2 regions of the Salinivibrio kushneri genome follow, and region 2 is predicted to be linked to the other one. Evidence: predicted binding sites of a transcription regulator. Region 2 holds the regulator's gene; the other holds the start of a gene.
The links. The regulator MetJ, encoded in region 2, represses methionine synthesis genes. The targets are predictions, from matches to a motif close to TTAGACNTNTANANGTCTAA.
Positions count from the first base shown of each region.

Region 1: the regulator MetJ is predicted to act here: its motif matches at 10,512-10,531, upstream of metK (methionine adenosyltransferase).

Region 1 covers NZ_CP114588.1:2,350,781-2,366,662, reverse strand. Annotated here, with positions in the region: gene N8M53_RS10910 (AI-2E family transporter) at 1-132, opposite strand, end outside; gene hemW (radical SAM family heme chaperone HemW) at 257-1,408, opposite strand; gene rdgB (RdgB/HAM1 family non-canonical purine NTP pyrophosphatase) at 1,412-2,008, opposite strand; gene N8M53_RS10895 (DUF4426 domain-containing protein) at 2,037-2,477, opposite strand; gene N8M53_RS10890 (YggT family protein) at 2,632-3,186, opposite strand; gene proC (pyrroline-5-carboxylate reductase) at 3,203-4,021, opposite strand; gene N8M53_RS10880 (YggS family pyridoxal phosphate-dependent enzyme) at 4,077-4,778, opposite strand; gene N8M53_RS10875 (type IV pilus twitching motility protein PilT) at 4,802-5,830, shown strand; gene ruvX (Holliday junction resolvase RuvX) at 5,815-6,243, opposite strand; gene N8M53_RS10865 (YqgE/AlgH family protein) at 6,240-6,806, opposite strand; gene gshB (glutathione synthase) at 6,894-7,838, opposite strand; gene rsmE (16S rRNA (uracil(1498)-N(3))-methyltransferase) at 7,857-8,588, opposite strand; gene N8M53_RS10850 (SprT family zinc-dependent metalloprotease) at 8,699-9,214, opposite strand; gene metK (methionine adenosyltransferase) at 9,286-10,440, opposite strand; gene N8M53_RS10840 (LysR family transcriptional regulator) at 10,614-11,540, opposite strand; gene N8M53_RS10835 (ligand-gated channel protein) at 11,713-13,677, shown strand; gene epd (erythrose-4-phosphate dehydrogenase) at 13,874-14,878, shown strand; gene N8M53_RS10825 (phosphoglycerate kinase) at 14,951-15,882, shown strand, end outside.
Region 2 covers NZ_CP114588.1:186,240-202,121, reverse strand. Annotated here, with positions in the region: gene N8M53_RS00985 (argininosuccinate synthase) at 1-1,117, opposite strand, end outside; gene argB (acetylglutamate kinase) at 1,180-1,959, opposite strand; gene argC (N-acetyl-gamma-glutamyl-phosphate reductase) at 1,969-2,979, opposite strand; gene ppc (phosphoenolpyruvate carboxylase) at 3,509-6,142, shown strand; gene N8M53_RS00965 (O-acetylhomoserine aminocarboxypropyltransferase/cysteine synthase family protein) at 6,326-7,603, shown strand; gene N8M53_RS00960 (PadR family transcriptional regulator) at 7,669-8,217, shown strand; gene metF (methylenetetrahydrofolate reductase) at 8,276-9,175, opposite strand; gene N8M53_RS00950 (bifunctional aspartate kinase/homoserine dehydrogenase II) at 9,435-11,876, opposite strand; gene metB (cystathionine gamma-synthase) at 11,938-13,104, opposite strand; gene metJ (met regulon transcriptional regulator MetJ) at 13,291-13,608, shown strand; gene N8M53_RS00935 (malic enzyme-like NAD(P)-binding protein) at 13,687-14,931, opposite strand; gene rpmE (50S ribosomal protein L31) at 15,187-15,402, opposite strand; gene priA (primosomal protein N') at 15,619-15,882, shown strand, end outside.

The sequences.
Region 1 (15,882 bases), 640 kb from region 2:
CAAAGAGACAATAAACGCGAGTACAATGGCGCCAATATAGGGCTCGATAAGTAAATAGCACGCATAGGCTGCGATAATCAGCGCGGCGATTAAAGTCCAATGTTTCGGCTCGACACGAAATGACGAAGTCACAGGGTATCCCTCTTAGGCTGGTTGAATGAATCGCGCTTGCTTTACTTGCCATCAAAAGACCAATCCGCCGCTGGGCAGGTAAAGGCGCCTAAACAATAGGCACCTTAACATACCGTTTGTTGCACTAGTCAGTTAAAAAAATGGCCAAAAGATCGTTGAGGAAGAGCTTACCTTTAGCGGTCACTTGCCAATGTGTCTCGGACTCAACGAGTAGACCTTGGTCATATGCTTGAGCTAGTGGCTGGCTAAGGTGGTCGAGAGGTAACCCCGTGCGGGCAACAAACTCGGCTTTCGGACAAGGTTCCAGTAGGCGAAACCGGTTCATGAAGAACTCAAACGCGAGATCAGTCTGTTTTACCCACTGGCTATCGGTGAGATAGGCCTTTTGTGGATCAAGGTAGCCGCGCGGATGCTTCACTTTAACTGTTCGAAGCAGGCGAGACTGATCGCCGTTCGGTAAAGTGAGCTTACCATGGGCGCCACAACCAATCCCCAAATAGTCGCCAAAGCGCCAATAGTTTAGGTTATGGGCGCATTGATGACCGGGTAAGCTGTATGCGGATGTCTCGTATTGCACGTAGCCGGCGTCTGTAAGCAGCTGATGGCCGCGATCAAAAATGTCCCACAAGGTATCGTCTTCTGGCAGGGTCGGTGGTTTGGAGTAAAACTGGGTGTTGGGCTCTATGGTCAACTGATACCAAGACAGATGCGGCGGCTTAAGCGCTATGGCTTTTTCCAAGTCACTCAGTGCCTCTTGCTCCGATTGCTCAGGCAAACCATGCATTAAATCGAGGTTAAAGCTGTTTAATCCTGCTTGATGAGCAAGGTGGGCCGCACGTTCTGCCTCGCCAGGACCATGAATACGCCCTAGGCGTTCGAGCTTATCAGCAGAAAAGCTCTGCACCCCGATAGAAATCCGGTTAACACCTGCTTGTCTGTAACCGATAAATTTATCGGCTTCCACGGTGCCAGGGTTGGCTTCCATGGTCACTTCCATGCTGTCACTGACGGAAAGGCGTGCTTTGATGCCATCCAATAGGCGTGCTATCTGAGAAGGCGACATCAAGCTTGGTGTACCACCTCCAATAAAGATCGAGTGCAGTGTGCGCGTGATGACTGAAGGGTAGGCGGCAAGATCGGTATCAAGATCGTCAAGCAGCGCATCGATATAATCCTCTTCTGGGATCGCGCCCTTTTGGGTATGCGAATTAAAATCGCAATAGGGGCATTTTTGTACACACCAAGGGATGTGCACATATAAACTCAATGGGATCATGGCTTATTGCGACGCTTTTAAGGCTTGGAACAGGGCGTTGAGTGCTTGTCCGCGGTGAGAGCGTTGCTTTTTCTCGGAAGCGGGCATTTCTGCTGCGGTACACTGCTGATCGGCAGGTAAAAAGACCGGATCGTAACCAAAGCCGTTTTCCCCTTGCGGTGCGTGAGCGATTTGCCCTTCCCACACCCCGTGACAGACCATCGGTGTTGGGTCATTAGCATGACGCATATAAACTAATACGCAATGGAAGCGAGCCTGGCGTCCATCATTGTCTGTATCATGCAGCGCTTCTAACAGTTTAGCGACATTATCCCTATCACTGGCCGTTTCACCCGCATAGCGCGCAGAATACACGCCCGGCGCACCGTTTAAGGCATCGACTTCTAAACCTGAATCATCGGCAATGGCGGGCAACCCGGTCACTTTCGCCGCATGACGTGCCTTAATGATGGCATTTTCGATAAAGGTGGTGCCTGTTTCATCGGCTTCTTCAACGGCAAAGTCACTTTGCGGCAGGACGTCGAAACCAAATTCGCCGAGTAGTCCCGCCATTTCTTTCACTTTGCCTGCGTTCCCCGTTGCCAACACAACTTTATTCATCACAGTTACCTATTGGGTTATGGCCCGACTATGGGGCATCGACGTAAAACGTATAATTATAGTCAAAGGACGCATTGCGGTTTCCTTCGGCGTTGAGGTCGATATGGAAGCGATACGTCTCTTCATCATCGGCTGCGAAGGTGGCGATGTAGTAGATCGCGTCACCTTCTCTTACCTCGGTAAAGTCCAGTTCACGACTGTTTCCGACCAAGTTTTTCACTTGCCCGGTGATCTCGGCGGCTACCGCCGGTTTTCCCAGTTGCATGGTATCGAGAACGGCAATGTTGACCAAGCCTCGATAGCCACTACGGGTAATGTCGTACTGCTGAGCGATTTCGGGGGTCAAGAAAGTGGTTGAGAGTGTGTTGTAATGCACTTCCAACTCACCGACCTCTTTAAACTGTCCCGCCCAAGCCGGTGTGATAAGCAAACTCAATACCATGCTGAGCGCTGCTATTATCTGACGCATAATCATTCCTTGTGATAAAGCGAAGTGAGGTTCGCTATCAATACGTACGGGTGCCTAAGTACGATCCGCCGTACATCGTTGGCACCCGTGAGGTTCCGTAAGCGGTGCGACCCGTGGCGATAAGTCGAGGGTGACTTAGCGCGTGGCGATTCGCTTACAGGGCATACCAAATCGGACCGATAAAATCGCCGATAAGCATATTGATAAATTGAAGCGCGATAAAGATCACCAGAATACTAAGATCGAGCCCACCGATGGGTGGAATAATACGGCGTACTGGCGCACACACCGGCTCAGTAAGTTGATGAAAAACATACTCGACAGGGTTGTTGCCTTGGCTGACCCAACTCAAAATGGCGCGCAGGATCAGCACCCAGAACAGTAACTTACCCGCAGCTTTCAGTAATGCGATCGCTGAGAAGAGGAACATGCCTGAGCTCATCGCAAAGGGGTTGCCGGCGACTAAATCCAATACCACAAACTTGGCCACCATGAGCAGGTAAGCAAACAGTACCGTTGCCAGATCCAAACCACCGAGTGCCGGGATCATTCGACGCAACGGGCCAACCACAGGCTGGGTCGCTTTGACGATAAATTGAGAGAAGGGGTTGTAAAAGTCTGCGCGCGCCCATTGTAGCCAAACGCGTAGCAGCACCACCATGATGTAAAGATCAAACGCGGTGTTGATCAGAAAGGTCATTGCATTCATATCGTTGCCTTAGTGATTAAAATTCTTGTTCCATTTGTTTGGCGCGGCTGACTGCCGCCTGCATGGCCTGTGCCACTATATCGCCAATGTGGTGCTGGTCGAAAACACGTAACGCTTCAGCGGTTGTGCCGCCTTTCGAGGTTACCTGCTCACGCAATTGGCCAATGGTTGTGTCTGTATTGCTTACAACCATTTCTGCCGCCCCTTTTGCGGCTTGCTGAACCAGCTGTCTGGCTTGCTCGTCGCTAAAGCCTTGGCGGATAGCTTCTTGCTGCATCGCTTCCATAAAGCGAAAGAAGTATGCCGGTGCGCTGCCTGCAGCAGCAATCACACCATTAATTTTTGCTTCCTCATCGACACAGCAGACCTCGCCGACGGCTTTCATCAATGCGGTGGCGTAGTGTTTATCCGCCTCCGTGACCTGGCTAGACGCATAGAGCCCGCTCATTCCTTGGCCGACAAGAGACGGTGTATTCGGCATCACACGGATGAGGTTGAGTGTGGTACCTGCCATCTCACACAGACGATGAGTACTGATGCCGGCTGCAATTGAGATCACCAGTTTTGATGACCAATCGACAGCCGATAAATCGCTTAAAACCTGCGCCATTAACTGTGGCTTGACCGCCAAGACAATGACGTCTGCCGCTTGGCAGGCATGCAAGTTATCACGGGTGGTTTGGATGCCATAATCCGTACTCAGCACATCGCCAGGGTGGGCGCTGGGTGATGAGGCCGTTATCGCAGAGGTGGGATAACCTGCACCCACAAGGCCAGCAATGATGGATCGCGCCATATTACCGGCGCCAATAAAGGTAAGGGAGCGATGTTCCATGAAAAGCGTTCCTGTTGTTCTCGTCATTATATTGGTGTTTATCACTACCGCTTCGTTAGCGGTTGTCTCGCGCGCCAAAAATCGCGGTGCCGACACGTACCATGGTGCTACCACACGCAATCGCCGCTTCCATGTCACCACTCATACCCATCGACAAGGTATCGATACTCTCTGTCCGCTCACGGAGGGCATGAAACGCATTGGATAAAGGTTCAAACGCGGCGCATTGGCGCTGATAGTCCGTCTCAGGCTGTGGAATAGACATCAATCCTCTGACATTCAGACCGGGTAGGGCTTGGATGTCTTCAATGAGGGCGATGGCGTTATCCACGGTTAATCCCGACTTTGATGCCTCGCCACTGGTGTTTACTTGTACCAAGACATTGAGCGGAGGTAAATGTGCCGGACGCTGATCGCTCAGGCGTTTAGCAATCTTCAACCGATCGACAGAATGCACCCAGTCAAAGTGCTCTGCAATTAACCGTGTTTTGTTGGACTGAATAGGGCCAATAAAGTGCCATTCAATGCGTGCCTCGGGGTGATGTTCGGCAAAATAATTGACCTTTTCCACCCCTTCTTGCACGTAGTTTTCCCCAAACGCCCGTTGTCCCGCGGTGATCGCATCTGCGATCGCCTCGATAGGCTTGGTTTTGCTGACTGCAATTAATTGCACTGAGTCCGCGAGTCGGCCGCATTTTTGGCTTGCGTGGTCTATCTGTTCCCTGACCTGTTGAATATTGTTCTTAATATGACACATACCTGATTCTGCAAGGAAAATGAATGGATATTAATGAGCTACTTGCGTTTAGTGTAAAGCATCGCGCGTCAGATCTACATCTTTCTGCGGGGGTGTCGCCTATGGTGCGGGTAGATGGCGATATGCGCAAGCTCAGTCTGCCGCCGCTTAGCCACCAAGCCGTGCGCGAATTGGTAATGGCGGTGATGAGCCCTGAACAGCAGCATATTTTTGACAATGCATGGGAAATCGACTTTTCCTTTGAGCTGGACTCGGTGGCACGCTTTCGTGTTAATGCCTTCCATCAGCAACATGGCTGTGCGGCGGTTTTTCGCGTGGTGCCCACCACTGTACCAAGGTTAGAGGATTTATCCGCGCCGCCACTTTTCAGTGAGCTGGCTTCGTTACACCAAGGGCTGGTGTTGGTGACTGGGCCGACAGGCTCGGGGAAATCGACCACACTAGCGGCCATGATTGCCCAGATTAATCACCACCAACAAAAGCATATTCTGACTATTGAAGATCCGATTGAGTTTATCCATCCGTCTCTGCAAAGCTTGGTGAACCAGCGAGAGGTCAAGCGTGATACTCAGTCTTTTCAGCAGGCATTGCGCTCAGCGCTGCGTGAAGACCCAGATGTGATATTGGTGGGTGAGTTACGTGATTTAGAAACCATCAGTTTGGCATTAACGGCGGCAGAAACCGGGCATTTGGTGTTTGCGACTTTACATACCGTCAGCGCCGCTAAAAGTGTTGACCGTATTATTGATGTTTTTCCCGGTAGTGATAAACCCTTGGTACGTTCAATGCTCTCTGCCTCATTGCGGGCGGTGATCTCTCAGCAGCTTGTCAAAAGCATCCAAGGTCAGCGTGTTGCCGCTTATGAAATTATGACGGTGACGTCAGCGATTTGTAACTTGATCCGAGAGGATAGAGTGGCGCAAATCACCTCCATGATGCAAACGGGTGCCGCGCATGGCATGCAGACCATGGCACAAGCGATGGCACAGCTAGAGAACCAAGGCGTGATTGCGCCGCAGGCGGCGATCTCGCCCACTCAATCTGTGTATTGACGCTCGAACCAGCTTTCGATAATCACCACCGCAGATTGGGCATCGACAGCGCCTTTACCCAGGGCCTTATATCCGCCACGGGAAAACAGATCCGCGCGCGCTTCACGCGTAGACAAGCGTTCATCGTGCAGCTCAACCGGGTAGCCGAAACGTCCGTGCAGGCGGTTGGCAAACTTCTTTGCCCTTGGTGTGATGGTCTCTAACGGTTGGCCGTGTAAGTCAAGCGGCAAGCCTACCACCAGATAATCGGGTTGCCAGTCTTTGAGTATGGCTTCAATGTCATCCCAATTTGGGATCCCGTCTCGGGCTTTTAAGGCACATAAAGGGCGAGCGGTGCCTGTTAGCGATTGGCCGATGGCAACGCCAATGCTTTTGACGCCGTAATCAAATCCAATAATGGTTTGTGCGTTCATGCATGTCCTACTTGTGAAGAAAGGTTTGCGGCCTCAATGCCGAGCTGATCGAGCGCTTTTTGCCAACGTTGGTGAACGGGAGTATCAAAAATGACCTTGGGATCGGCTTCCAGTGTTAGCCAGCTATTGTCGGCCAGTTCCTGCTCGAGCTGTCCCGGCTCCCAGCCAGCATAGCCCAGCGCGACCAGAAATTGCTCTGGCTGTTGCTCGGTGCCGAGAATCGAGAGAATATCTTTGGAGGTAGTGACCGATAGCTGATCGGATAGAGGAATGCTGGTGCCATATTCACAGGTTGCAGGATGCAGCACAAACCCTCTGTCCTCAGAGACGGGCCCACCAAACAACACAGGTTGAGACAAGCTCTCTGTGGTGCTTGAAAGGGGGAGCTGGCGCTCGACTTCAATTTGATCCAGCATTTTGCCGACAGACAAATTAATGGGGTGGTTAATCATCAGTCCCATTGCCCCATCATGGCTGTGCTCACAGACATAAATAACACCATGCTGAAAACGGCTATCAGCCATACTGGGCATCGCGATTAAAAAATGATTTTTCAGATCCATATCGCCGTCTCCTGTTGGTACGCGTACATTGAGTATGCGCGAAGATTGATGTTTTAGATAATGAAGGAGGCGCTTTGCCTCCTTTACTTAGGTGCAGCGTCTGGCGATCGCCTCCATCAAGATGTCACCAATTGAAATGTCATACGCGGCGTCAATCTCGCGAATACAGGTCGGACTGGTGACGTTGATTTCTGTTAGCTTGTCGCCAATCACGTCGAGCCCTACGAATATCAGCCCTTTCTCTTTTAATGTCGGTGCGATCGCGCGTGCGATGGCCCAATCCGTCTCTGATAAAGGACGCGCTTCACCACGGCCGCCAGCAGCCAAGTTACCGCGCGTTTCGCCTTCAGCGGGGATCCGCGCCAAGCAATAAGGCACGGGCTCTCCATCAACAACCAAAATTCGCTTATCGCCGTTGCTAATATCCGGCACAAAGGTTTGTGCCATGCAAAAACGTTGACCATGTTCAGTGAGGGTTTCGATGATTACCCCCAAGTTGGGGTCACCTTGTTTCACTCGGAAAATCGAGGCACCGCCCATGCCATCAAGCGGCTTTAAAATCACGTCACCATGTTGTGCTTGGAACGCCCGGATTTCATCAGCGCGGCGAGTGACCAAGGTGGTGGGAGTGTGCTCTGGGAACCAAGCCGTGTACAGCTTTTCATTGCAGTCGCGTAGGCTCTGTGGCTTATTCACAATCAACACACCGGCCTGCTCCGCGCGTTCGAGCATGTAAGTTGCGTAAATATACTCGGTATCAAACGGCGGATCTTTGCGCATCAAAATCGCATCAAATTCCCGCAGTGCGAGGGTTTGCGTTTGCTTGATTTGATACCACTGCTCTGGGTTATCCATCACGGTGACGCTATGAGTGCGGGCGTAAGGGTCACCTTGATGCATCGACATGTCATCCATCTGAATGTAATGCACGTCCCAACCGCGTTTTTGCGCTGCCAGCATCATGGCAAACGTGGAGTCTTTTTTTACACTGATGGCCTCGATGGGATCCATCACTACACCTATTTTCATCATGTTTCTCCTGTTTGCCAGTTAACCCAGATCGCCAAAACGGACCTGCAAGGCCGTGATGGCAGTCAGTGCCGCGGTTTCTGTTCGCAGCACGCGTGGGCCCAATAGGATCTCTTCAAAGTTGTGTTCGCGTGTCATCGCAATTTCGTCATCAGACAACCCGCCCTCCGGACCAATCAGTAAACGTAGCTTTTTCGGAGCGTCAGGAAGCGTGTTGATAGAGTAGGGAGCTCGTGGATGCAAGTTCAGCTTTAAGCCATCAAACGCCTGCTGACACCATGTATCGAGATTGATCACCGGATTAATGGTGGGCACCACATTACGGCCGCTTTGTTCGCAGGCGCCAATCGCGATTTTTTGCCATTGTTGGCGTTTTTTCTCGAGCCGCTCAGTATTGAGCTTGACACCACAGCGAGCCGACAAAAGCGGAGTGATGGTATTCACGCCTAACTCAACAGACTTTTGAATGGTAAATTCCATCTTTTCGCCGCGCGAAATCACTTGGCCCAGTTCAAAGTCAAGCGGAGACTCGACACTGTGTGATTCGCGAGCGGTAATGGTGGCAGACACCTGTTTTTTACTCACTTGTGTCAGTATGGCAGGAAACTGCGCACCACTGCCATCAAAGAGCAGAATGGGCTGCTCTGCCTGCATGCGTAAGACGCGACCGAGATGGTTGGCCGCTTCATCGCTTAAGATCACCGTGCCTTGAGCGGGTAGCGGTGCTGGGTGATAAATTCGAGGAATTCGCATTGTGCTCGTGTTCCATGTTCAAGTCGCCCTCAGTGTAACATGACCAAAGGGACGATAGGCTCTGTCACTACTATGGGGACGAGGGATGAAAAAACAAACTGCTCTGATGCTCAATCGATGCGTGCCAGTTGCTGTTGGCAGCGGTTGCAACGATAGGTGGCTTGGCCGCGCTGTATTTTATTGTGGCGACGAATGGATAAGGCGACAGGCCCGCAGTCACAGTGGTAAGCAAAGGTTTTGCCTTGTACGGCGCTGATATCAAGCTGGTGGGTGGTATTGGCAGGGGCGTTAAATACCTGAGCCATTAGGTGACGCCACTCTGCGCCATGAGGCTTCACTCGGCCATGCAGCGCGAAGGCGACTAAGTGACAGATCTCGTGAGGGATCACTTCGTCAAAAAAGATCTCTGGTGCTTGCTGTAAAAGGACAGGGTTAAACCGGACGCGCCATTGCGTGGGATGCGCAGTACCAGCGGATTTCCCCCGCAGTGTAAAGCCAACCACGGGGTAGGTCAGCTGAGTGCCTAATTGTTGGTTAGCCACATCAATACATTGATGCGCGCGTGTGAGCGCCGCCTGCTGTAATGCATAAGATGATTTTTCTAGGCTGCCGTAAGCACAAGACATAAGTGGTCGTCCTTGCTGCCATCAAAAAAGGGAAGCCGAGGCTTCCCTTAAAAGCACTGAGTTACCCAAGGTTACCCGAGCTTGGCAAAGTCGCGCAACAGCTCCGCTTTGTCGGTTTTCTCCCACGGGAAGATATCGCGTCCAAAGTGGCCATACGCTGCGGTCTGCTTATAGATAGGTTGTAATAAATCCAGCATCTCTTGCAGGCCATACGGACGTAAGTCGAAGTGCTCACGCACCGCTTTGATGATCACCTCTGGCGCGACTTTTTCAGTACCGAAGGTCTCAACCATGATGGAAGTCGGCTCGGCCACGCCAATCGCGTAAGACAGTTGAATTTCACAACGGTCGGCAAGGCCTGCGGCAACAATGTTTTTGGCTACATAGCGCGCGGCGTAAGCGGCTGAGCGATCAACTTTTGAGGGATCTTTCCCCGAGAACGCCCCGCCACCGTGACGGGCTGCACCGCCATAGGTGTCAACAATGATCTTACGGCCTGTCAAACCACAATCGCCCATCGGGCCGCCAATCACAAACCGGCCCGTTGGGTTGATGAAATACTTGGTATCCTTGGTCAGCCATTCTGCGGGCAACACAGGCTTGATGATTTCTTCCATCACCGCCTCGCGTAGATCGTCGGTTGAAATGCTGTCGCAATGCTGTGTTGAGAGCACGACGGCATCAATACCGGCAATTTTGCCGTTGTCGTAGGCGAAAGTGACTTGGCTTTTCGCATCTGGGCGTAACCAGTCTAAGGTGCCATCTTTGCGCACTTGCGCTTGGCGCTCCACCAATCGGTGTGAATAGGTGATAGGGGCCGGCATCAGCACATTGGTCTCATTGGTGGCAAAGCCAAACATGATCCCTTGGTCGCCAGCGCCCTGATCTTTCGGGTCGGCGCGATCAACCCCTTGGTTGATGTCTGGGGATTGTTTACCAATGGTATTCAATACCGCACAAGAGTTGGCATCAAAGCCCATATCAGAATGGACATAACCAATATCTTGGACGGTTTGACGAGTAAGCTCTTCAATGTCGACCCATGCCGAGGTCGTCACTTCCCCGCCTACCATTACCATGCCAGTTTTAACATAGGTTTCGCAGGCAACGCGTGCTTTGGGGTCTTGCTCAAGGATGGCATCCAAAACAGCATCAGAAATCTGATCTGCGATTTTATCAGGATGGCCTTCAGAGACGGACTCTGAGGTAAACAGGTGCTTAGCCATGTGACACTCTCATTGATTATCAGGGAAACTGACGATACGTACTCAGGCGTATCATCGATCATCTCAGATGTTTTAACTTCTAGACGTCTATTTTATTCGCAATTGTGATAAACGCAAGTCGGTTGATGCATATGGGTGTGTCTTAAGGTATAGCAAAACTGGCTGAGGCACGCTTACACCTCATGGCATGCTTGCTGTGGCTGCACTGAACACCATGGTGAGGGAACCGCTTCTTGCAGCCAGTGGACCAGAGATTCAACACGCAGAGGAAGGCGGCCAGTGCTGCAGTAAATACGCAACGGAATAGGTGCTGAGGCCCAGTTAGGCAAGCAGCGGGTAATTCTATCAGGATGATGGTGTTGATAGCCAGTGGCGCTCCAAGTTGGTAGCAATCCAACGCCTTGCCCATCAGCGATGGCATCTAACTGAATCGCTATCATGTCGCAATTAAAGCGGCTAGGCATGGCGCTTAAGTGGTAGGTATTGTCGTGATCATAGAGTGTTAATCCTTGACGGCGTAGGGCAAATACATCTAGCCAAGGGTGTTCATCGAGCATGCTAGGATGCGTAAATGGGCCATATTGGCTGATATAGTCTGGTGCAGCGTAAATGCCATATTGCCAATGGCCGAGTTGATATGAGCGGCAATTGACCGGCAGCATGATGTCTCCTGCCCAGATAATAAGATCGGCCGACTGAATGCGTTGTGCGCTGACTTCGCTCGTTAATGTAATGGATACTTTGGGGTGCTCAGCGAGAAAGCGACTGATCAATGGAGCCGCCCAGCCGCGCATCATGCCGGGATGGCAAATCACCTCTATCGATCCTTGAAGGTAATTATTTAAATTCTGTATTGCCTCTTCGCTTTTTTCCGCTAGCTCAAGTATTTGATGACAGTACTGCGCAAAAACAGTGCCCGCTTTTGTCAAGACCAGTCTATTGCCTTGTCTCTGTGTTAAAGGTTGTCCTAGGTCGGCTTCAAGCTGAGCTAAGCGACGACTCACCGTTGACTTAGGTTGTCCTAATGCCCTGGCGGCGGCCGTGAGGCTTTGATGATGGCATAAAGCCGCAAACGAACGGATCGAAGAAAAATCCTGCATAACTGTCCTTTTAACGCCAGTAAGACGTCACATCAGCTGTCCGGAAGGAGATAAACCATCTCGTTCTATAGATGGAACGAGATGTTCCTTTTATGGGGCTAGGCGTCTGCGCATCTATGTGAATAATTCTCAATGAACAAATGATAATTATTATCACAAAATGGAGTTGATTATGTCCAGTTGTCTTCGTCCCGTTGTTATCGGGATGGTATTAGCCGGTATACCTGTGAGTGCCATTCATGCGGCAGAAGCAGGCGATCAAAATACGGAAACCATGGTGATCACTGCCTCGGGGTTTGAACAAGCCACGGCAAAGGCGCCAGCGAGTATCAGCGTGATTAGTCGCGATCAGCTCGAAGATCGTTATTATCGTGACGTTACAGACGCACTAAAGCGTATTCCAGGCGTAGTGGTCACAGGGGGCGGTGATACCCAGGATATCAGTATTCGTGGAATGGGCTCCAAGTATACCCTGATGCTGGTGGACGGAAAGCGTATGACGAGCCGGGAGACACGTCCGAATAGCGATGGTCCTGGCATTGAACAAGGCTGGTTACCTCCCCTTCAAGCGATTGAACGTATCGAGGTGATTCGGGGGCCGATGTCGACTCTTTATGGCTCTGACGCCATCGGTGGGGTGATTAATATTATTACCCGTCGAGAACAACACGAATGGCATGGCAACGTGCAATTAAGCACCTTACTCCAAGAGAAACGTGCATCAGGTGATGAACAAAGCGCTAATTTTTACCTTTCTGGCGCCTTGAGCGATAAGCTTGGGATGACGGTATCGGGTCAAAGCGTTCAACGCCAAGAAGACGATATTCTCTCTGGTTACGAGGACAAATCTTTACGTAGTCTTTCTACCTCGTTGACCTATGACGCTAGCGATTATCAACAGTGGACCTTGGACTTAGGCGCGAGCTCGCAAGAGCGAAATGGCCACATAGGTAAAACCGTTCCCACGGATGATAGCCAGTGTCGACGCAAAAAATGTGAAAACAGCAACAATGAATATCGACGGCAATCAATCGCCCTTGGGCATGAAGGGCATTGGACGTGGGGCTGGTCAGATTCACATTTACAGTACGAGCAAAGCCGTAATAAAAGTCGTGAAATGACAATTAAGAACACCGAATTTAAAACCCGTCTGATACGTGATTTTGAAACACACACTTTGACGGTCGGTGGCTCAGTAAACAAGGCGAAGTTGGAGGACTTTACCTCGAATAAAGCGTCGAGCCAAACTGAGATTGACAATACACAAGCGGCTTTGTTTGTCGAAGATGAGTGGCGTGTGGTTGAGCCATTTAGCCTGACCCTCGGCTTGCGTGTCGATCATGATGAAAACTACGACTACCACGCCAGTCCACGGGTGTATGGCGTGTATCAACTTAATAGCAACTGGGTCGTGAAAGGCGGCGTGGCGACTGGCTTCCGTTCACCGCAACTGCGAGAAATTGCCCCAAATTGGGCGCAAGTGAGTCGCGGGGGGAATATCTATGGCAACCCGGATCTGGAGCCTGAAACCTCTGTAAACTCAGAAGTCAGTATCAACTACCAAGGCGATACGGGAGTCAGTGGATCGTTAACCGCATTCCATAATGACTTTGAAGATAAGATCACCCGAGTGACCTGTCCAACCTCGGTGTGCACGGATGGCTCCAACCAGTTTGGCGCAGATCCAACCTATCGGATTAACGTCGACGAAGCGGTCACTCAAGGGATTGAAGCGAGCCTATTCGTGCCAGTCACGGAGACGGTTGATGTGAGTGCCAGCTATACCTATACCGATTCAGAGCAAAAAACCGGTGATTATAAGGGGCAGCCGTTAACGCAAATACCCCAGCAGCTCGCATATGGTGAGGTTAATTGGCAAGCCACTGAGAGGCTGAGCCCTTGGGTGAGTGCGACCTACCGTGGCGAAGAAATGGATCCTGTGACAGGCCCATCATCTCGCAGCAATATAGAGCCAAGTTACACCTTGGTTGATGCCGGGATGAACTACCAGCTCAGCGATGCCATCGAGCTTCAAGGCGCGGTCTATAACCTATTGGATAAAACGCGTGAGTATGAAGACTACGGTTATATCAGTGATGAACGCCGCTATTGGTTAGGACTGAATATCAGCTTCTAACGCATGAGAAAAGGTGCGCTTTTACGCTATAGAATGGCGCAATCCTAACACTGCCACGCCCGTCTCGGACTCTACCGGACGGGCGTTTTTTTGCTGCATTTTATTCCTAGGTAGCGTGAGAAGAGTCACACAACACGTGCGTCTTTTACGTGCTTGAGATACACTGTGCATCATCGTTAAACGAGCACCGATGGACATGGCATTAAGAGTCGCAATTAATGGATTTGGTCGTATAGGGCGCAGTGTATTGCGAGCCCTGTATGAAAGTGGCAAGCACGATCGCATTCAAGTGGTCGCGATTAATGAGCTCGCAGAGCCCGAGGCGATGGCGCATCTGCTGCAGTATGACTCAAGCCATGGTCGATTCGGCTGGCCAGTGTCCTATAACCAAGAACACCTTTTTGTCGCCACCGACAGCATTCGCTTGCTTCATTTGCCGGAGCTGCAGCTTTTACCTTGGCGCGATCTGGATGTGGATATTGTGCTCGATTGCACGGGCAAGTTTGGTACACGCGAAGACGGTGAGGCCCATATTGCTGCGGGCGCTAAAAAAGTCCTTTTCTCTCACCCCGCCAGCCAAGACGTGGACAGAACCGTTATTTACGGGGTCAATCATGACGCATTGACCGCCGATGATCGTATTGTTTCTAATGGTTCTTGTACCACCAATTGTATCGTCCCGGTGATTAAAGCCTTGGATGAGCATTTTGGTATTGAGTCGGGGACAATTACGACCATTCACTCGTCGATGAATGATCAACAAGTCATCGACGCGTATCACTCCGATCTTCGTCGCACACGTACTGCCAGCCAGTCTATTATTCCTGTGGATACCAAACTGCATGTTGGAATTGGTAGGATTTTTCCGAAATTTTCTGACAAATTTGAAGCGATTTCTGTCCGCGTGCCGACGATAAACGTGACAGCAATGGATTTAAGTGTCACTGTACGTACTAAAGTGAAAGTTAATGACGTAAATCAAGCTCTGCAGACGGCATCTCGATGTACATTAGACGGTATACTGGATTATACCGAAGCACCCTTGGTATCGATCGACTTTAACCACGACTCACACAGCGCCATTGTCGATGGGTCGCAAACACGGGTCAGTGATCACCAGCTGATTAAAACGCTGGTTTGGTGCGATAACGAGTGGGGCTTTGCCAACCGAATGTTAGATACCACACTTGCGATGGCGTGATAGACGTAAGCGTGGGTGGGGTGTTGCCCTGATTAAGTCAGTTTCAATTTGCAACCTTATAGCGAGGACCATATGTCTGTAATTAAGATGACCGACTTAGATCTTGCCGGAAAGCGTGTGTTTATCCGTGCTGATCTGAACGTGCCAGTCAAAGACGGTAAAGTTACCTCTGATGCACGTATTTTGGCATCACTGCCTACGATTAAGCACTGCCTAGAAGCAGGCGCGAAAGTCATGGTGACGTCTCACCTAGGCCGCCCTGAGGAAGGTCAGCCTGAAGACCAGTACTCACTACAACCTGTTGTGAACTACCTGGATGACGCACTCGATTGTAAGGTCAGCCTCGCGAAAGACTACCTAGACGGTCTTGAGCTTAACGCCGGTGAACTGGTGGTGCTTGAGAACGTTCGCTTTAATAAAGGCGAGAAGAAGAACGACGAAGCGCTGTCTAAAAAGTATGCGGCACTGTGCGATATTTTTGTGATGGACGCATTTGGTACTGCGCACCGCGCGCAAGCATCAACCCATGGTGTGGGCACGCATGCGCCTGTGGCTTGTGCTGGTCCATTGCTGGCCAACGAGCTTGACGCGTTAGGCAAAGCGATGGATAACCCTGCACGTCCAATGGTCGCCATTGTGGGTGGGTCAAAAGTATCTACTAAACTGACAGTGCTGAAATCACTGTCAACCGTTGCTGACCAGCTGGTTGTAGGCGGTGGTATTGCTAACACCTTTATCGCAGCTGACGGCCACAATGTCGGCAAATCGCTGTATGAGGCAGACTTGGTCGATACGGCGAAATCCTTAATGGAAGAGTGCCACATTCCTGTCGCAACCGACGTAGCATGTGCGAAAGCGTTTGATGAAAACGCGGAAGCAGAGATCAAGCGCGTTGAAGATGTGCAAGACGACGACATGATTTTCGACCTCGGTCCTGAGTCTACCCAAGCGTTGGCGGACATTTTGAAAAATGCCAAAACCATTCTGTGGAATGGCCCTGTTGG
Region 2 (15,882 bases):
CATCACCAAAGGTGGCAAAGTCTTCCGAGTACAAACTATTGGTCGAGCGCTTTTGGACCACAGTCGCTTGGCCTTTATAGAGTTTGATCACCACCTCGCCCGTTACCGGCGCGGCAAGAGAATTGGCCGCGGCAACAATCGACTGACAAAGCGGGGTAAACCAACGCCCATCATAAATCAGGTGAGATGCTTTTAAACCGAGCTCCTCACGGAACTGATAACTCTCTTTATCCAGCACCAATTGCTCAACACCGCGCAGCGCTTCCATAATGATGGTGCCCCCCGGGGTTTCATAGCAGCCGCGGGACTTCATCCCCACCAAACGGTTCTCAACAATATCAATCCGTCCTACCCCGTGGGCAGCACCTTTGTCGTTCAGCAGCGTCAACACGTCATAAGGCGACATGGACTCACCATCGACTGAGACCACTTCCCCGCTTTGCACCCCTAAGGTAACAAACTCGGGCGTATTGGGTGCCTCTTCCGGCGCCACTGTCCATACCCAGCAATCTTGGTTAGCCGCTGTCCAAGTGTCTTCCAGTACACCGCCTTCGGTTGAGACGTGCCAAGCATTGGCATCACGTGAATAAATTTTCTCAAGGCTCGCCGTGCAGGGAATATCACGGGCGGCCAAGTAATCGAGCAAGGCTTCACGACTGGTGAGATCCCACTCGCGCCACGGCGCAATCACTTTCAGTTGCGGCGCCAGCGCGGAGAAGGTGCTCTCAAAACGAACCTGATCGTTCCCCTTGCCGGTACAGCCGTGGCAAAGTGCATCCGCTCCAACCTCTAGGGCGCACTCGACCTGCGCTTTGGCAATGATCGGACGCGCCATCGAGGTACCTAGAAGGTATTTGCCTTCATACACCGCACCGGTTTTCAGGCTGGGGTAAATATACTCCGCTACCATTTCGTGTTTCAGATCGGCGATAAAACACTGTGATGCCCCAGAGGCGAGCGCTTTTTGCTCAATGCCTTCGAGCTCTTGTTCGCCTTGACCGACGTCGGCAACAAAGGCCACCACCTCACAGTCATAATTTTCTTTTAGCCATGGAATGATGGCCGAGGTATCCAATCCACCCGAATAGGCCAGTACAACTTTATTTACCTTGCTCATCTTGCTCTCCTTAAATCCTGATGTGACGGGTCGACGGTTTCGTCGCGTCGTTATACGTCTTATTAACTGGCGCTAAACCGAGTGCCGATTTGCTGGCCATCGAATAATTGAGTGAGTTTTTCTGGGTAACGCCAGGTGGCAATCTCCACCGGTTTACCCAGTTCGCGGGCGGCGGCAAACGCCGCGTTGACCTTGACCACCATGCCATCGGTGATCACGCCTTTTTCCATCAAGTGCTGCGCATCTAATTCGGTCAGGCAAGGTAGCAAGTGCCCTTTGCCGTCTAGCACGCCGCTGACATCCGACAGCAACACCAGCTCCGCCCCGAGAGTGGTTGCCACCGCTACCGCTGCTTGGTCGGCATTGACGTTCATCAGCTCACCTTGGTCACTGATGCCAATCGAGCTAATAATGGGGACACAATCCGCGGCCAATACCGCCTGCAACAGGCTAGGATCACCGGCGCTGGCTTCCCCCACTGCACCTAGCTCAGGGTCCAGCTGGCTGACCTGACACAAGCCGCCATCGGCCAAGCTCAAGCCACAGCTTTTAATCTTCGCCTTACGCGCTTCGGCAAGTAGTAGCTTATTGGCCGTCCCGGCTAAGGCACCGGTGACATAATCAATCTGGTCGACTGGCGTGACCCGTAAGCCTTGTTTTTTCACACTGGTGAGGGCGAGTTTTTTCAGCAGTTCATCAACCAAATAGCCGCCACCGTGCACCAGCACTAGCGGACGCTCAGCCTCACTGCGATAGGTGTTCATCGCGCCGAAAACCTTGGCGAGGGTCTCGCTGCAGCTCAGTGCCGCGCCGCCTAACTTAATCACTAATGGCGTTTTCATCCGTTTCTCCTAGACAATCGCTGTGGTTTCGGCAAAGCCAAACTTAAGGTTTAAACACTGCACGGCTTGGCTGGCCGCGCCTTTAAGTAAATTATCAATCGCACTGGTGAGGATCAGATGCCCATACGCGGCCTGATAGCCTATGTCGCAAAAGCCGGTGTATTGCACCGCTTGTAGCTTGGCCACCTCGCCGGCTGGGAGCACCCGTACCAGCGGCGCCTCTTGGTAAGCCTGGGTCAGTGCCTGCCCCACCTCCGACTCACTAACACCTGGCGCTAATTTGGCGGTAATGGTGGCAAGAATGCCGCGTTTGTAGCTGCCAAGGTGCGGGGTGAAAATCACCGGCGTATCTAGGTGTGCGGCAATCTCTGGCTGATGACGGTGAGAAAACACCCCGTAGGCATGCAAGCTCACTTCGCAAAAGCTGTTGGTCAGACTCGCTTTGCGCCCCGCGCCCGTCACGCCGCTGGTGGCATTGATCACCGGCCACATTTGTTTATCCAACAAGCCTGCATCCAGCACCGGTTTGAGCGCTAACTGGCTGGCGGTGGGATAACATCCCGGCACGGCGACCAGCTGCGCTGCAGATAATGCTTCCTGTTGCCACTCCGCCAAGCCATACACGGCTTGCGCCAGCCATGTCGGTGACTGATGCGAAAAGCCGTAATTGGCAGGGTAAAAATCGGCTTGATTGACCCGATACGCCCCCGACAAATCAAACACCACGCAACCTTGAGCCAGAAAAACCGGCGCCAATTCATGACTGACCGCATGCGCGGTGGCTAAAAACACCACATCGGCTTGCTTGGCGACATCCTGTGGCGAGGACAGCGGCATCAGTGGCATATCCACCACGCCACGCAGTTGACCGTGCAACGCGCTCACAGGACGATTAGCGTCTTCACTGCCTGCCGAGACATATAAACCGGCCAAGTGCAACTGCGGATGGCGATGGACAAGGGCGACAAGCTCGGCTCCTGTGTAGCCACTGGCACCGACAATAATGGTGTTAAGTGTCATGGGTGTCTCTCTTTATAGGTGTTTAAGGCGTGCTGCGGGGCAGCAGAGTATCGAGGGCGTAGCCGATAGCCACGCAAAGCAGGCTAGCGTCGTCGAGCAGAAAGGGCGTTGTGTTTGGCAGCGAGTGGCATCATGGTCAACTCTCAAAAAATATTTTTATTCATAAATAGTGAATGGTTATTTTTTATCGCATTCCCGTTTGGTCGTCAACCCCAAAAAGCGTAAAAAATCACTTTTAATGTCTATTCATTCATATTAGAGCAATAATTCCATCTAACCATGCAAATAACACTACTGCTATTCACGAGAAAGTCGCGATACGGCGAGCGCGGAGAAGCCCTCAGAAAGCTGGCAAACCTGAAAGCTGAAACTTTTTTTCAGCTTTTGGGGTAGCTCTATGATAAGCATCAAATCCGGTGGCCAGTTTTCGCGCTAATTTGCGGTTAAGTTGACCCGATCGCGCAATATTCGCTAGATTGGTTCTTTACAGTCACAGTAGGATGTAACTTTGTTACAGAATGGATACGCTATGAACGAAAAGTACTCTGCCTTAAAAAGCAATGTCAGTATGCTTGGCCGTCTGCTGGGTAACACCATCCAAGATGCCCATGGTCCAGCACTCCTAGAAAAAGTTGAGGAAATTCGTCAGCTCTCAAAATCGGCTGCCGCTGGCAATCAGGATGATCATGCTAAGCTGAAAACCGTGCTGCAAAACTTGCCGGCTGACCAACTGCTTCCGGTCGCCCGCGCCTTTAGCCAATTTTTGAATCTGACTAATATCGCCGAGCAATATCACACCGTCTCGCGTCAATGCGACGCGCTGGAGTGCAGCCCGGATGCTATCGACGATTTACTCCGCCGTGTCAGCCAAGGTGAAATTAATGCCAATGACGCGCAACAAGCGATCGCCGATTTAAAAATTGAGTTAGTCCTGACCGCTCACCCAACCGAAATCGCACGCCGTACCACCATTCATAACTTGGTGCAGATTAATAAGTGCTTATCGAAGTTAGAGCTCAGTGAACATTTGGGGGCGGCAGAGCGTGCCAAAACGGAGAAACGTCTTGAGCAGTTGATTGCACAAGCATGGCACACCGATGTGATTCGCCAAGAGCGACCAACCCCGCTTGACGAAGCCAAGTGGGGCTTTGCGGTGATTGAAAATTCACTGTGGCAAGCGGTGCCCGCGTTTTTACGCCAGTTTGATCAGCAGCTTGAAAGCCACCTCGATATCAACTTGCCCATTGATGCCAAACCGGTACAAATTTCCTCGTGGATGGGCGGCGACCGCGACGGTAACCCCTATGTTACCAGCGAGGTCACCCGTGAAGTGATGCTGTTATCACGCTGGAAAGCGGCGGATTTGTACTTGCGCGATGTGCAAGATTTGATCAGTGAACTGTCAATGACCCAGTGTGATGACACTGTGCGTGAAATGGCCGGCGAGGCGCACGAACCGTATCGCGCTATCCTCAAAACCATGCGCAGTCAGCTAACCCACACTTTGAGCTATTTGGACGCCAAACTGAAAGGCGAACGCGCCTCCTCACAAGGGATCCTGACCGACACCCAGCAATTGTGGCAGCCTTTACTGGCGTGTTACCAGTCGCTCCATCAATGTGGCATGGGCATTATTGCCGACGGCAAATTGCTTGACTTGCTCCGCTGCGTGCAATGCTTTGGCGTGCACTTGATCAAACTCGATATTCGCCAAGAAAGTACCCGCCATGCCGATGTGCTCTCAGAAGTGACCCGTTATTTGGGGATGGGCGATTACGCCCAATGGAGCGAGCAAGACAAGCAAGCCTTCTTAACCCGCGAGCTGGCGTCTAAACGTCCGTTGTTGCCACGTGATTGGTCACCGTCGCCTGACGTCCAAGAGGTGATCGACACCTGTCGAGTGATTGCCGAGCAGCCGCGTGAAGCCTTGGGTGCCTACGTGATTTCGATGGCACGCACCGCCTCCGACGTGCTGGCTGTCCACCTATTGCTGCAAGAAGCCGGTTGTCCATTCCGCATGGACGTGTGTCCGCTATTCGAAACCTTGGACGATTTGAACAATGCCGAGGCAGTGATTGGTGAACTACTGGCCATTGATTGGTACCGAGGCTTTACCCAGAACTTCCAAATGGTGATGATCGGTTACTCGGACTCGGCCAAAGACGCTGGGGTGATGGCCGCCGGTTGGGCGCAATATCGCGCCATGGAAGCGCTGGTCAATTTATGTGATGAGCAAGGGGTTAATCTCACCCTTTTCCACGGTCGTGGCGGCACCGTAGGTCGCGGTGGTGCACCCGCGCATGCGGCTTTGCTCTCACAACCTCCGCGCAGCTTAAAAGGCGGTTTGCGGGTGACCGAACAAGGCGAGATGATCCGCTTTAAGTTGGGTTTGCCTGGGGTCGCGGTCAACAGCTTAAACCTTTACACCAGCGCCATTTTGGAAGCGAACTTGCTGCCACCACCGGAGCCTAAGCAAGAATGGCGTCAGCTGATGGACACCTTAAGTGACATCTCATGCCAAGCCTACCGTGATGTGGTACGCGGCCATGAGCAATTTGTGCCTTACTTCCGCTCTACCACTCCGGAGCTTGAGTTAGGCAAGCTACCACTGGGATCGCGCCCTTCCAAGCGCAACCCTAACGGTGGTGTAGAAAGCTTGCGGGCGATTCCTTGGATTTTCGCCTGGAGTCAAAACCGATTATTGCTGCCAGCTTGGCTGGGTGCTGGACAGGCTATCGATCACGCCATTGCAAAAGGCCATAAAGCCCAGCTGGAAGAAATGTGCCGCGAATGGCCATTTTTCTCCACCCGCCTTGGCATGCTAGAAATGGTGTTTACCAAAACCAACCTAGACATTGCCAAGTACTATGATCAGCGCTTGGTCGATGAGAGCCTTTGGCCGTTAGGTGAATCCTTGCGAGAGCAATTGCGCCAAGATATTCAGGTTGTGCTGGCAGTGGAAAATAGCGACAACCTGATGGAGCAAAACCCATGGGGCGCTGAAGCGATTCGCTTACGTAATATTTATGTTGAGCCGCTCAATATGCTGCAAGCCGAGCTCTTGTATCGGACGCGTCAACAAGCGGATCCCGACCAATCGCTCGACGATGCCTTGATGATTTCCATCGCGGGGATTGCCGCGGGGCTGCGCAATACCGGCTAACCCTTGATAGTAGAGCCGTACCCTTGGGTGCGGCTTTTTTGTTTTTGCGCGCAGATGACGCAGAGGAAAGACTGGCCACAGACTTTTTTATGCAAAGCCGCAGCTAATGCTTGCTGTTGCATTGATAATATTATTACTATTGAAGGTCGCACTGACGCGACCCAACAACGCAAAGGAATTGCCATGAAAGACGAAACCCTCTCGATTCATCACGGCTACCAGACCGACCCCACCACCAAATCGGTGGCAACGCCCATCTATCAAACCGTCGCTTACGAGTTTGACAATGCGCAACATGGTGCTGACCTGTTTAATCTTGATGTGCCGGGCAATATCTACTCACGGATAATGAACCCGACCAACGACGTGTTGGAGCAACGGGTGGCGGCATTAGAAGGCGGTATTGCGGGACTGTGTGTCAGTGCCGGTGCGGCGGCCATCACCTATGCGATTCAAACCCTCGCCAAAGCCGGTGATAACATCGTCGCCACACCACAGCTTTACGGTGGCACCTATACCTTGTTTGCCCACATGCTCCCCGAGCAAGGCATCGAGGTGCGTTTTGCCGCGAGTGACGACGCCAGTGCGATTGAGGCGCTGATTGATGACAACACCAAAGCGGTATATTGCGAGTCGATTGGTAACCCGGCCGGCAATATCGCCGACATTGAAGGCTTAGCCAAGGTTGCCCATGCGCATGGGGTTCCGTTGGTGGTCGACAATACCGTGGCCACACCGGTTTTGTGTAAACCGATTGAGCATGGTGCCGATATCGTGGTGCACTCACTCACCAAGTACATTGGCGGTCATGGCACCACCCTTGGCGGTATGATTGTCGATGGCGGCACCTTTGACTGGGTAGCACATCAAGCCCGATTCCCGCAATTCTCACAACCGGAGCCTGCCTATCACGGCGTGGTTTATAGTGAGACGTTTGGCCCAGCCGCATTTATTGCCCGCGCACGTACGGTGCCGCTACGTAACAGTGGCGCGGCACTCTCGCCGATGAACGCTTTTATGTTGATGCAAGGGTTAGAGACCTTGAGCCTGCGTATGGAGCGCCATTGCGAGAACGCCAAAGCCGTGGCCGATTATCTGGCCAATCACCCGGCTGTCGCGTGGGTCAACTATGCCGGTCAATCCAATCATCCTCATTACCAACGTGCTAAGTCGCTTATCCGCGGTGGACTGCCGGCCTCATTGCTGTCATTCGGCTTAAAAGGCGGCTTTGACGAGGGGGTGACGTTTTATGATGCGCTAAATCTTTTCAAGCGTTTGGTGAATATTGGTGACGCGAAATCGCTGGCATGCCATCCCGCCTCGACCACGCACCGCCAACTGAACGAACAAGAGCAAGCGAAAGCCGGGGTGACCCCAGAGATGATCCGTCTTTGTATCGGCATTGAGCATATTGATGACATCATTGCCGATTTAGAACAAGCGCTGGAGGCATTGAAATAGCCCAAAGAAGGCTAATCGCCCGACGCTAAACAACCGTTGTACAAATAAAACTGTGGATATAAGAGATGTCACTCCCCCATGTAATACTGACAGTGCTGAGCAACTGCGAAGCTACCGGTTACGATATTACCAAGGCCTTTTCCACCACCATCAGTAATGTGTGGAAAGCCAGCCATCAGCAGGTATATCGTGAACTCAATAAGCTCGCAGACCGAGGAGCTGTCACCTACCGGCTTGAACCGCAAGTCGGGAAACCAGATAGAAAGGTATACGCCATCACACCTGTTGGTACCGAAATGCTAGAAGCGTGGTTTATTCAAGCGCCTAAGTTAGCGCCGCCACGAGACGAGTACGTGGCAAGATTACTCAGTTGTGATGTGCTCGACCCAGCTCCCATGCTGGATCATGTGAATAATTTGATTATTGAGTCTCAGCAGCTCCTTAATCACTATACTCAGCTTGAGCAACGTGAGTACGGACAAGTCGGTTTGCTTACCTTGCAACAGCGTTTGATGCGCCTTGCGCTGCGACGCAGCATCCACCAACGCCGCGCCTGGATGGCCTGGGCGCAAGAAGTGCGCGACGAGCTCACTATGCTCGCGGCCAGCGCCTAATCTATACAACAAACACAACACGCAACCCAATACGCCCCGACACACCGGGGCGTATTTTTTAAGGCGCGACCGCGAGCGGGCGAACCCCTAAGGTATGACACAAGGCATAGGTTAGTTCCGCACGGTTGAGGGTATAAAAGTGAAAATCTTTCACGCCTTCACGGCTTAACACTCGCACCATATCGAGCGCAATCGAAGCCCCCACCATCTGGCGCGTCACGGGATCATCTTCCAAACCTTGAAACTGTTTGTGCATCCACTGCGGCACACGCACATTGGTCATCTTGGCAAAACGTGACGCTTGCTTGAAGTTAGACACTGGCAAAATCCCTGGCACAATCTCCACATCAATACCCGCTGCCACACAGCGGTCACGAAAGCGCAGGTAGCTTTCCACATCAAAGAAAAACTGGGTAATCGCCCGACTGGCCCCCGCATCCACTTTGCGTTTGAGGTTAATTAAGTCCGCTTGTGCGCTTTTCGCTTCTGGATGTACCTCAGGGTAAGCGGCGACCGAAATATCAAAGTCATGCTCTTCTTTAAGCAAACGCACCAAGTCCACCGCGTACATATCGGGCTTCTTCTCTGGCGAGGGTAAATCCCCGCGTAGCGCCACAATGTCACGGATGCCATTTTGCCAATAATCGCGGGCAATGTGGCGAAGCTCATCTTCAGTGGCATCGATGCAGGTCAAATGTGGCGCCGCGGCGATACCGGTTTGATCATGAATACTTTTCACGATGTCGTGAGTGCGGTCACGCTCGCCTGAGTTGGCGCCATAGGTCACCGACATGAACTTAGGTTTAAGCGCTTTTAAGCGATGTACTGAGTTCCAAAGGGTTTCTTCCATGCTTGGAGTGCTGGGAGGAAAAAACTCGAATGAGACATTAATATCGCCATCTAAGTCAGCAATATTCTGATTAAGTGCATCAATGTGGCCTGCGTGCGTGTAGCTCATATCCTCTCCCTGACACCGAACGACGCTGTTCAGTATGCCTGTGTCTGCTCTACTTTGATTTATACGTTTAGACGTCCATATGTCTAAAGACTGTCGCGATTCGGCTAAAATGTCAACGATACAAGCCATGAAAAAAACTCATGGTGTTATGAAGATAGACTAAGCAGCCATCAATGCGCACATGACAACGCGGCTAACGATACAAAAAAGCTGCCTACGCAGCGCGCAGACAGCTTGAGCACGGTTATCCATAGGTGGGTTAGTGAAGGCGACTTATCAAGCGATTTAAATCGGATTGAATGGCGCCCGCTGTGACATCGCGTCCCGCACCTGGTCCACGAATCACCAAGGGATTCTCGCGATACCATTGGCTCTCAATCGCAAACACATTGTCACATGGCAACAAGTGAGCGAGTGGGTGCTCGCTGGGTAGGGTTTCTAGGCTCACATGGGCGTTGCCGTTAACCTCCAAGCGCGCGACATAACGTAGCACTGACCGGTTTTTATGCGCTTTGACTAATCGCTCCTGAAGCCGTTCATCCATTTGGTGTGCATTGTCAAGAAACGCATCCAAAGACAGATTAGCCAGTGATTTAGGCACTAAGGATTCAACCTTAACCTGCTCTGGCTCGAGCGCCATGCCCGCTTCGCGTGCCAAAATCACCAATTTACGCACCACGTCGGCACCGGAGAGATCATCACGCGGGTCAGGCTCGGTTAGGCCTTGCTGCCAAGCTTGCTCAAGCAGGACACTAAAGGGAACCTCGCCACTGAATTGCAAAAACAGCCACGACAAGGTCCCAGAAAAGATCCCAGACAACGCCAAAATCGTGTCACCACTTTCACGTAGATCTTGTACCGCGTAGTTAATCGGCAACCCCGCTCCCACGGTCGCATTGTAAAGCCAATGGCGGCCGGTTTTGCTAAATGCTTGCTGAATCGCGTGATACTGCTCGGCGGGTGCGGCGCCCGCCTCTTTGTTGGCAGAGATTAAGTGAAAGCCATGCTCGGCAAGTCGCGGGTATAAATACGCCAATGACGCACTGGCGGTGACATCCAACACAATCACATCATCATACGGGTGGTTAAGTAGACGGGTGAGCCACTCATCATCAAAATAAGGCTCGCAACGCTCATCAAACCCATCCAGCACCCGCGAGGCATCAATGCCGGCAAAATCAAGCCATTGGTTGCGACTGTCCACCACTGAAATCAGTGACACTTCCTTGCCATGACGCTTTTCCAAGTGTGATTTTTGCTCGGCAAAGAGGCTTAGCCAGCGGGTACCAATATTGCCTTTCCCCACCAACACCAAGCCGATACGGCGTTGAGCTTGAAACAAGGCATCATGCAAGCTGGCGACGAGGGCTTGAGTGTGTACTTGGCGAAGGATAGCAACCATGCTGAGCCCAGACGCTGACTCACTGATAAACTCCACCGGTTGGGATTTGAGTTGTTGATAAAAGCCATGGCAATGAACGGGGTTGTTCACCACGCCTGCCCCCACGGCCGCTACCATGGTAAAGCCTTCACGTAGTTTGAGCTCAGCGGAGAGGCCAGCGTCTTGGATTTGCGCCATCACCAGAGCAACCACTTCCGTAGTAAATGCCAACAAAATTCGATATTGATCATCTTGGTAATCGGTTGCTAATGGCTGTACTTTTAGCTGTGACAAAATCCGGCTGAGCTCTTGCTTTATCGCCTGAAAATCCTGGCCTCGGGCCACATCGAACTGCAGCAAACTCACATCATCCAACGCCGTAATGATCTTGGCGCCACGACCGGTCGCTAATACACGCTCAATGCGTGTTGAGCCACTATCCGGCGCATGCGTACAACGTAAGGTCAGGTCGGTGGCACTTTGCGCCACCGGCTGTAAGGTTCGGCTATGCAGTACGGGGGCGGCAAGACGCGCCAGCTCACCCGCCTCATCAAGACGAATTAAAGGCAACAAACACGCATTATCAACATGACGTGGATCCGCGCTATACACCCCGGCAACATCACTCCAAATGGTCACACGGCTCACTCCGGCCAACGCACCCAGCACAGTGGCCGAATAATCAGAACCATTGCGACCAAGCAGTACGGTTTCTCCCGCTTGGTTTTGCGCCATAAAGCCGGTGATCACCACATGAGTGTGGCTGTGTTGCGAAAGCTGATTTTGCAGCAAAGGCCAAGACGCACCGCGATCCACTTCTGGCTGAGCGGCACGCTCGGCGCGCAAACACTGGCGTGAATCTAACATCACCGCTGCGCGCTGATGCTGAGTGAGTAGTTGAGCCAATAGACGCGCCGACCATACCTCACCAAAACCTTGTACATACGCTTTGTCACTTTCACTCAGGCCGTTATCGCCCAGCGAAGCGATGGTGGCGATATCAGCGTAAAGTGCATCCACCAGTTGTTGTTTTGATTCTCCATCCACCAAGTTTTCAATCAAGTCTTGCTGAAAGGCTCGCACAGTTTGCAACGTCTCGTGCGCCACTCGGCCATCCTTGTCTAACTGTGCCAACCACATAATCAGCTGGTTAGTCGTTTTTCCTGCCGCGGATACCACGATTAAGTCTTGCTGGCTCGCATGCGCGGTCAATACATCGACCACACGGCGATAGCAATCAGGGCTCGCGAGGCTACTGCCACCAAACTTGTGCAATTGGCGTGGTGACTCTGGGGACGTTTCCGTCGGTTGCGCATGCATGGCAAAGTCTCTCTTAATGTCTATCAGTCTCGGTAAAGTGACGCGCACTGATGCGCAGCCTCTATGGGGTGTTACCCTCTAAACGGGCAAAGGCGTTCGCCAAATCGGCAACCAAATCTTGCGCATCTTCTAGCCCGATGGAAAAACGTAACAAGGTCGGGGCGATGCCCGCCTCCGCTTGCGCGGCATCACTCATGGCTCTGTGTGTCATCGAGCCAGGATGCGTGACTAAACTTTCTACCCCCCCGAGTGACTCGGCGAGGGCAAATAACGAAAGGCCGTCAATAAATCGCGCCACACCGGCTTGATCGGTATCCAATTCTAGGCTCAGCATGCTACCAAACCCCGCTTGCTGGCGCGCAGCAATTTGGTGACCAGGGTGAGAGGCCAACCCGGGGTAGTAGATTTTCCGCACCGCTGACACCGTTTGTAGGTAGCTAAGTACCGCTTCAGTATTTTGCTGGTGTTGTTTAACCCGAGCGCCCAATGTGCGCAACCCTCTCAGTGTCATATAACTGTCAAACGCGTTGCCCGTCGCCCCTAAGCAGTTACCCCACCAAGCCAAAGTGGCTGCCAATTTATCCGTACGCGCAACCACCACGCCACCAACAATATCGGAGTGACCATTAATAAACTTGGTGGTGGAATGGACCACCATATCCGCGCCCAGTGCAAAAGGTTTTTGCAAGGCTGGCGATAAAAACGTGTTATCCACTACCACCCAAGCCCCTACTTGATGGGCTTTTTGGCATATATCTGCAATATCAACCACACGCAAAAGTGGATTGGACGGGGTTTCCACCAGCACCAGTTTGGGGTGCTTAGCCAGTGCCTGATCCAACGCATCATGGTCCGACTGATCGACAAAACTCACCTGCCAAATACCTTGTTTGGCGCGTGATTCGAGCAAGCGATAGGTGCCACCATAACAATCGTGCGGGGCGACGATGTGATCGCCTGCCTCCAACAGAGATAGCACCAAGTTTATCGCTGACATCCCGCAGTTGGTCACCACTGCCCCCGCGCCCCCTTCTAAGTCAGTCAACGCTTGTTCGAGCTGCGCACGCGTTGGGTTACCACCTCGCGCGTAGTCGTAGGTAGGCACATCACCCAGTGCCGGGAAACGGTAATTGGTCGATAAGTACAGGGGAGGCACCACCGCATGGTGCTGGGTATCAGTGCCAATTCCGGTCCGAACGGCGATAGTGTCGGTTTTTTTCTCTGTCATGATCTGTCCTTGCTAGTCTGGTTTGCGCATGGTGAGCGTGATCCAGGTGTCATACTGCCACCTTACCCTGTGCTTTTTGGGACGTCAACACTTCTAGACGTCTATACTCCTTTGCATGTGGCGGTTAATATAGCTAAAATCTCCGCAGCATCATTCTGGGTATTCCATAATCAAGATAGGTGAGACATGGCGCAGTGGAACGGCGACTACATTAATCCGTATGCCGAACATGGTAAAAAGAAAGAGCAGGTAAAGAAGATCACCGTCTCTATCCCATTAAAAGTACTAAAAATTCTGACTGATGAACGCACTCGTCGTCAGGTGCAAAACCTACGTCACGCGACCAACAGCGAGTTGTTGTGTGAGGCATTTCTTCATGCCTACACCGGTCAACCACTGCCAACCGATGACGATATCCGTAAGGATAAACCCGACAGCATTCCTGCCGAAGCACGTCGGATCATGGAAGAGCTTGGTATCGAATTCGACGATAGCGAATACTAAAAAAACCCGCCAACCGGCGGGTTTTTCATTATTTCCAGCATCGTGCTCTCTGTCACTCGTGTGTGACAACAGGCCTCGCTATAGCATATAGTTTTCTGGCATCTCGATACGGGCAACACCGGTTTCGACGGCCGCCAGCGCCACCGCACGTGCCACTTTCGGCAATAAACGCGCATCCATGGGCTTAGGAATGATGTAATCTGGGCCAAAGCTTAGCGAAGACAAACCGGCGGCGTCTAATACCGTTTGCGGGACAGGCTCTTTGGCTAGGCTGCGGATGGCCTCCACTGCTGCCAACTTCATCGCATCATTGATTTCACTGGCACGCACATCTAGTGCGCCACGGAAAATAAACGGGAAACAGAGCACGTTATTGACCTGATTCGGGTAATCCGAACGCCCGGTTCCCATGATCAGATCATCGCGCACTTGGTGTGCTACGTCCGGATGGATTTCAGGATCCGGGTTCGAGCAAGCAAATACCACGGGCTTGTCTGCCATTAGCTTCAAGGCTTCTGGTGAGAGTAAGTCTGGGCCGGATACGCCAACGAACATGTCCGCGCCCTCAATCACATCTTCGAGGGTACGTTTATCTGTGTTATTGGCAAACAACTGCTTGTATTTGTTGATATCGTCACGGCGCGTATGGATCACGCCTTTACGATCCAACATATAGATTTTTTCACGTTGTGCGCCACATTTTATTAATAGCTCCATACAGGCAACCGCGGCCGCGCCTGCGCCCATGCACACCACCGTCGCCTCGCGGATATCTTTGCCTTGTAGCTCGAGCGCGTTAAGCATGCCAGCAGCGGTTACGATGGCAGTACCGTGTTGATCATCGTGGAATACAGGCACTTCGCAACGTGCAATCAATTGTTTTTCAATCTCAAAACAATCCGGTGCTTTGATGTCTTCGAGATTGATACCGCCAAAGGTGTCAGCAATATTGGCTACGGTATCAACGAACTCATCGATAGTGCGATGTTTCACTTCAATATCAATCGAGTCCAAACCTGCGAAACGCTTGAACAATAACGCTTTGCCTTCCATAACGGGCTTAGAAGCCATGGGGCCTAAATTTCCTAGCCCCAAAATCGCGGTGCCGTTTGAGATCACCGCCACCATATTACCTTTACCGGTATAGCGGTAAACCGCATCCGCGTCTTGTGCTATCTCACGCACTGGCTCAGCAACGCCTGGGCTATACGCCAACGCGAGATCCGCGGCCGAGTCAGCAGGCTTGCTCAATTCAACAGAGATTTTTCCGGGAGTAGGGTATGCATGATAATCCAGCGCTTGCTGGCGTTTATCGTCCGACATCTAGTGTTCCTAATTATTATCGTGAAGGGGTAACTAATATCGCCAGGGAAGCGTGAACGATATTAGCCAGACACTCTACAAACCACACAGGGAAGGTTTGTATCATTAAAAAGATGGTAACGCAGGGAGCAAACGTCCACCAGTACTAACACCGTATTCGCGATGATGCTCGGACCTGTTGCCCAAATACGAGGACGATACGATCAAAAAAAGGGACGCTGATGCGTCCCTTCTCTATATTCGGTCAATAGCAGCTTATTTTTTGCTGCTAAGGGCACCAAAACGCTTCTTAAAGCGGTCAACACGGCCACCGGTATCAAGGATACGCTGCTTACCAGTGTAGAATGGGTGACACTTGTCACACACGTCTAGGTAAATGTCTTTGCCTAGCGTTGTGCTGAACGCGAATTCGTTACCGCAAGAGCATTTTGCTGTGACGGCTTTGTACTCTGGATGGATACCAGCTTTCATAGGGATAACCTCATCTTAAAGGCCGTGTCGCTCTCCCGATCCTAAGCCGGGCACCACACGTCGTTAACAAACATTTTCTAAGGCGCGCAATTCTAATCAAGCGCCCTCTTTTTCGCAACTTTTTTGTGCAATCAGCGTGTCTCTTCCGGTGCAACAAGGCTTTGCCAACGTGTGGCTAACCGTTACACTGACATTCCTTCTGGCCAATAAGATGTTGTGATGGAACAGTTTGCTCAGGTGGCTTTGCCTGTCCCTTTGCCGAAAACCTTTGATTACCGTATTGCTGACGATCAGCATCCGATCATCGGAGGGCGCGTCAAGGTGCCGTTTGGACGCCAGCATAAAGTCGGCATCGTTACTGGCTTGTCACCAACGGCCAGTGTGGAAGCCAGCCAACTCAAAGCGATTGATACCGTACTGGATACGCAACCGGTTTGGACCCCCGCCGTATACAACCTCCTGCAATGGGCTAGCCGTTTT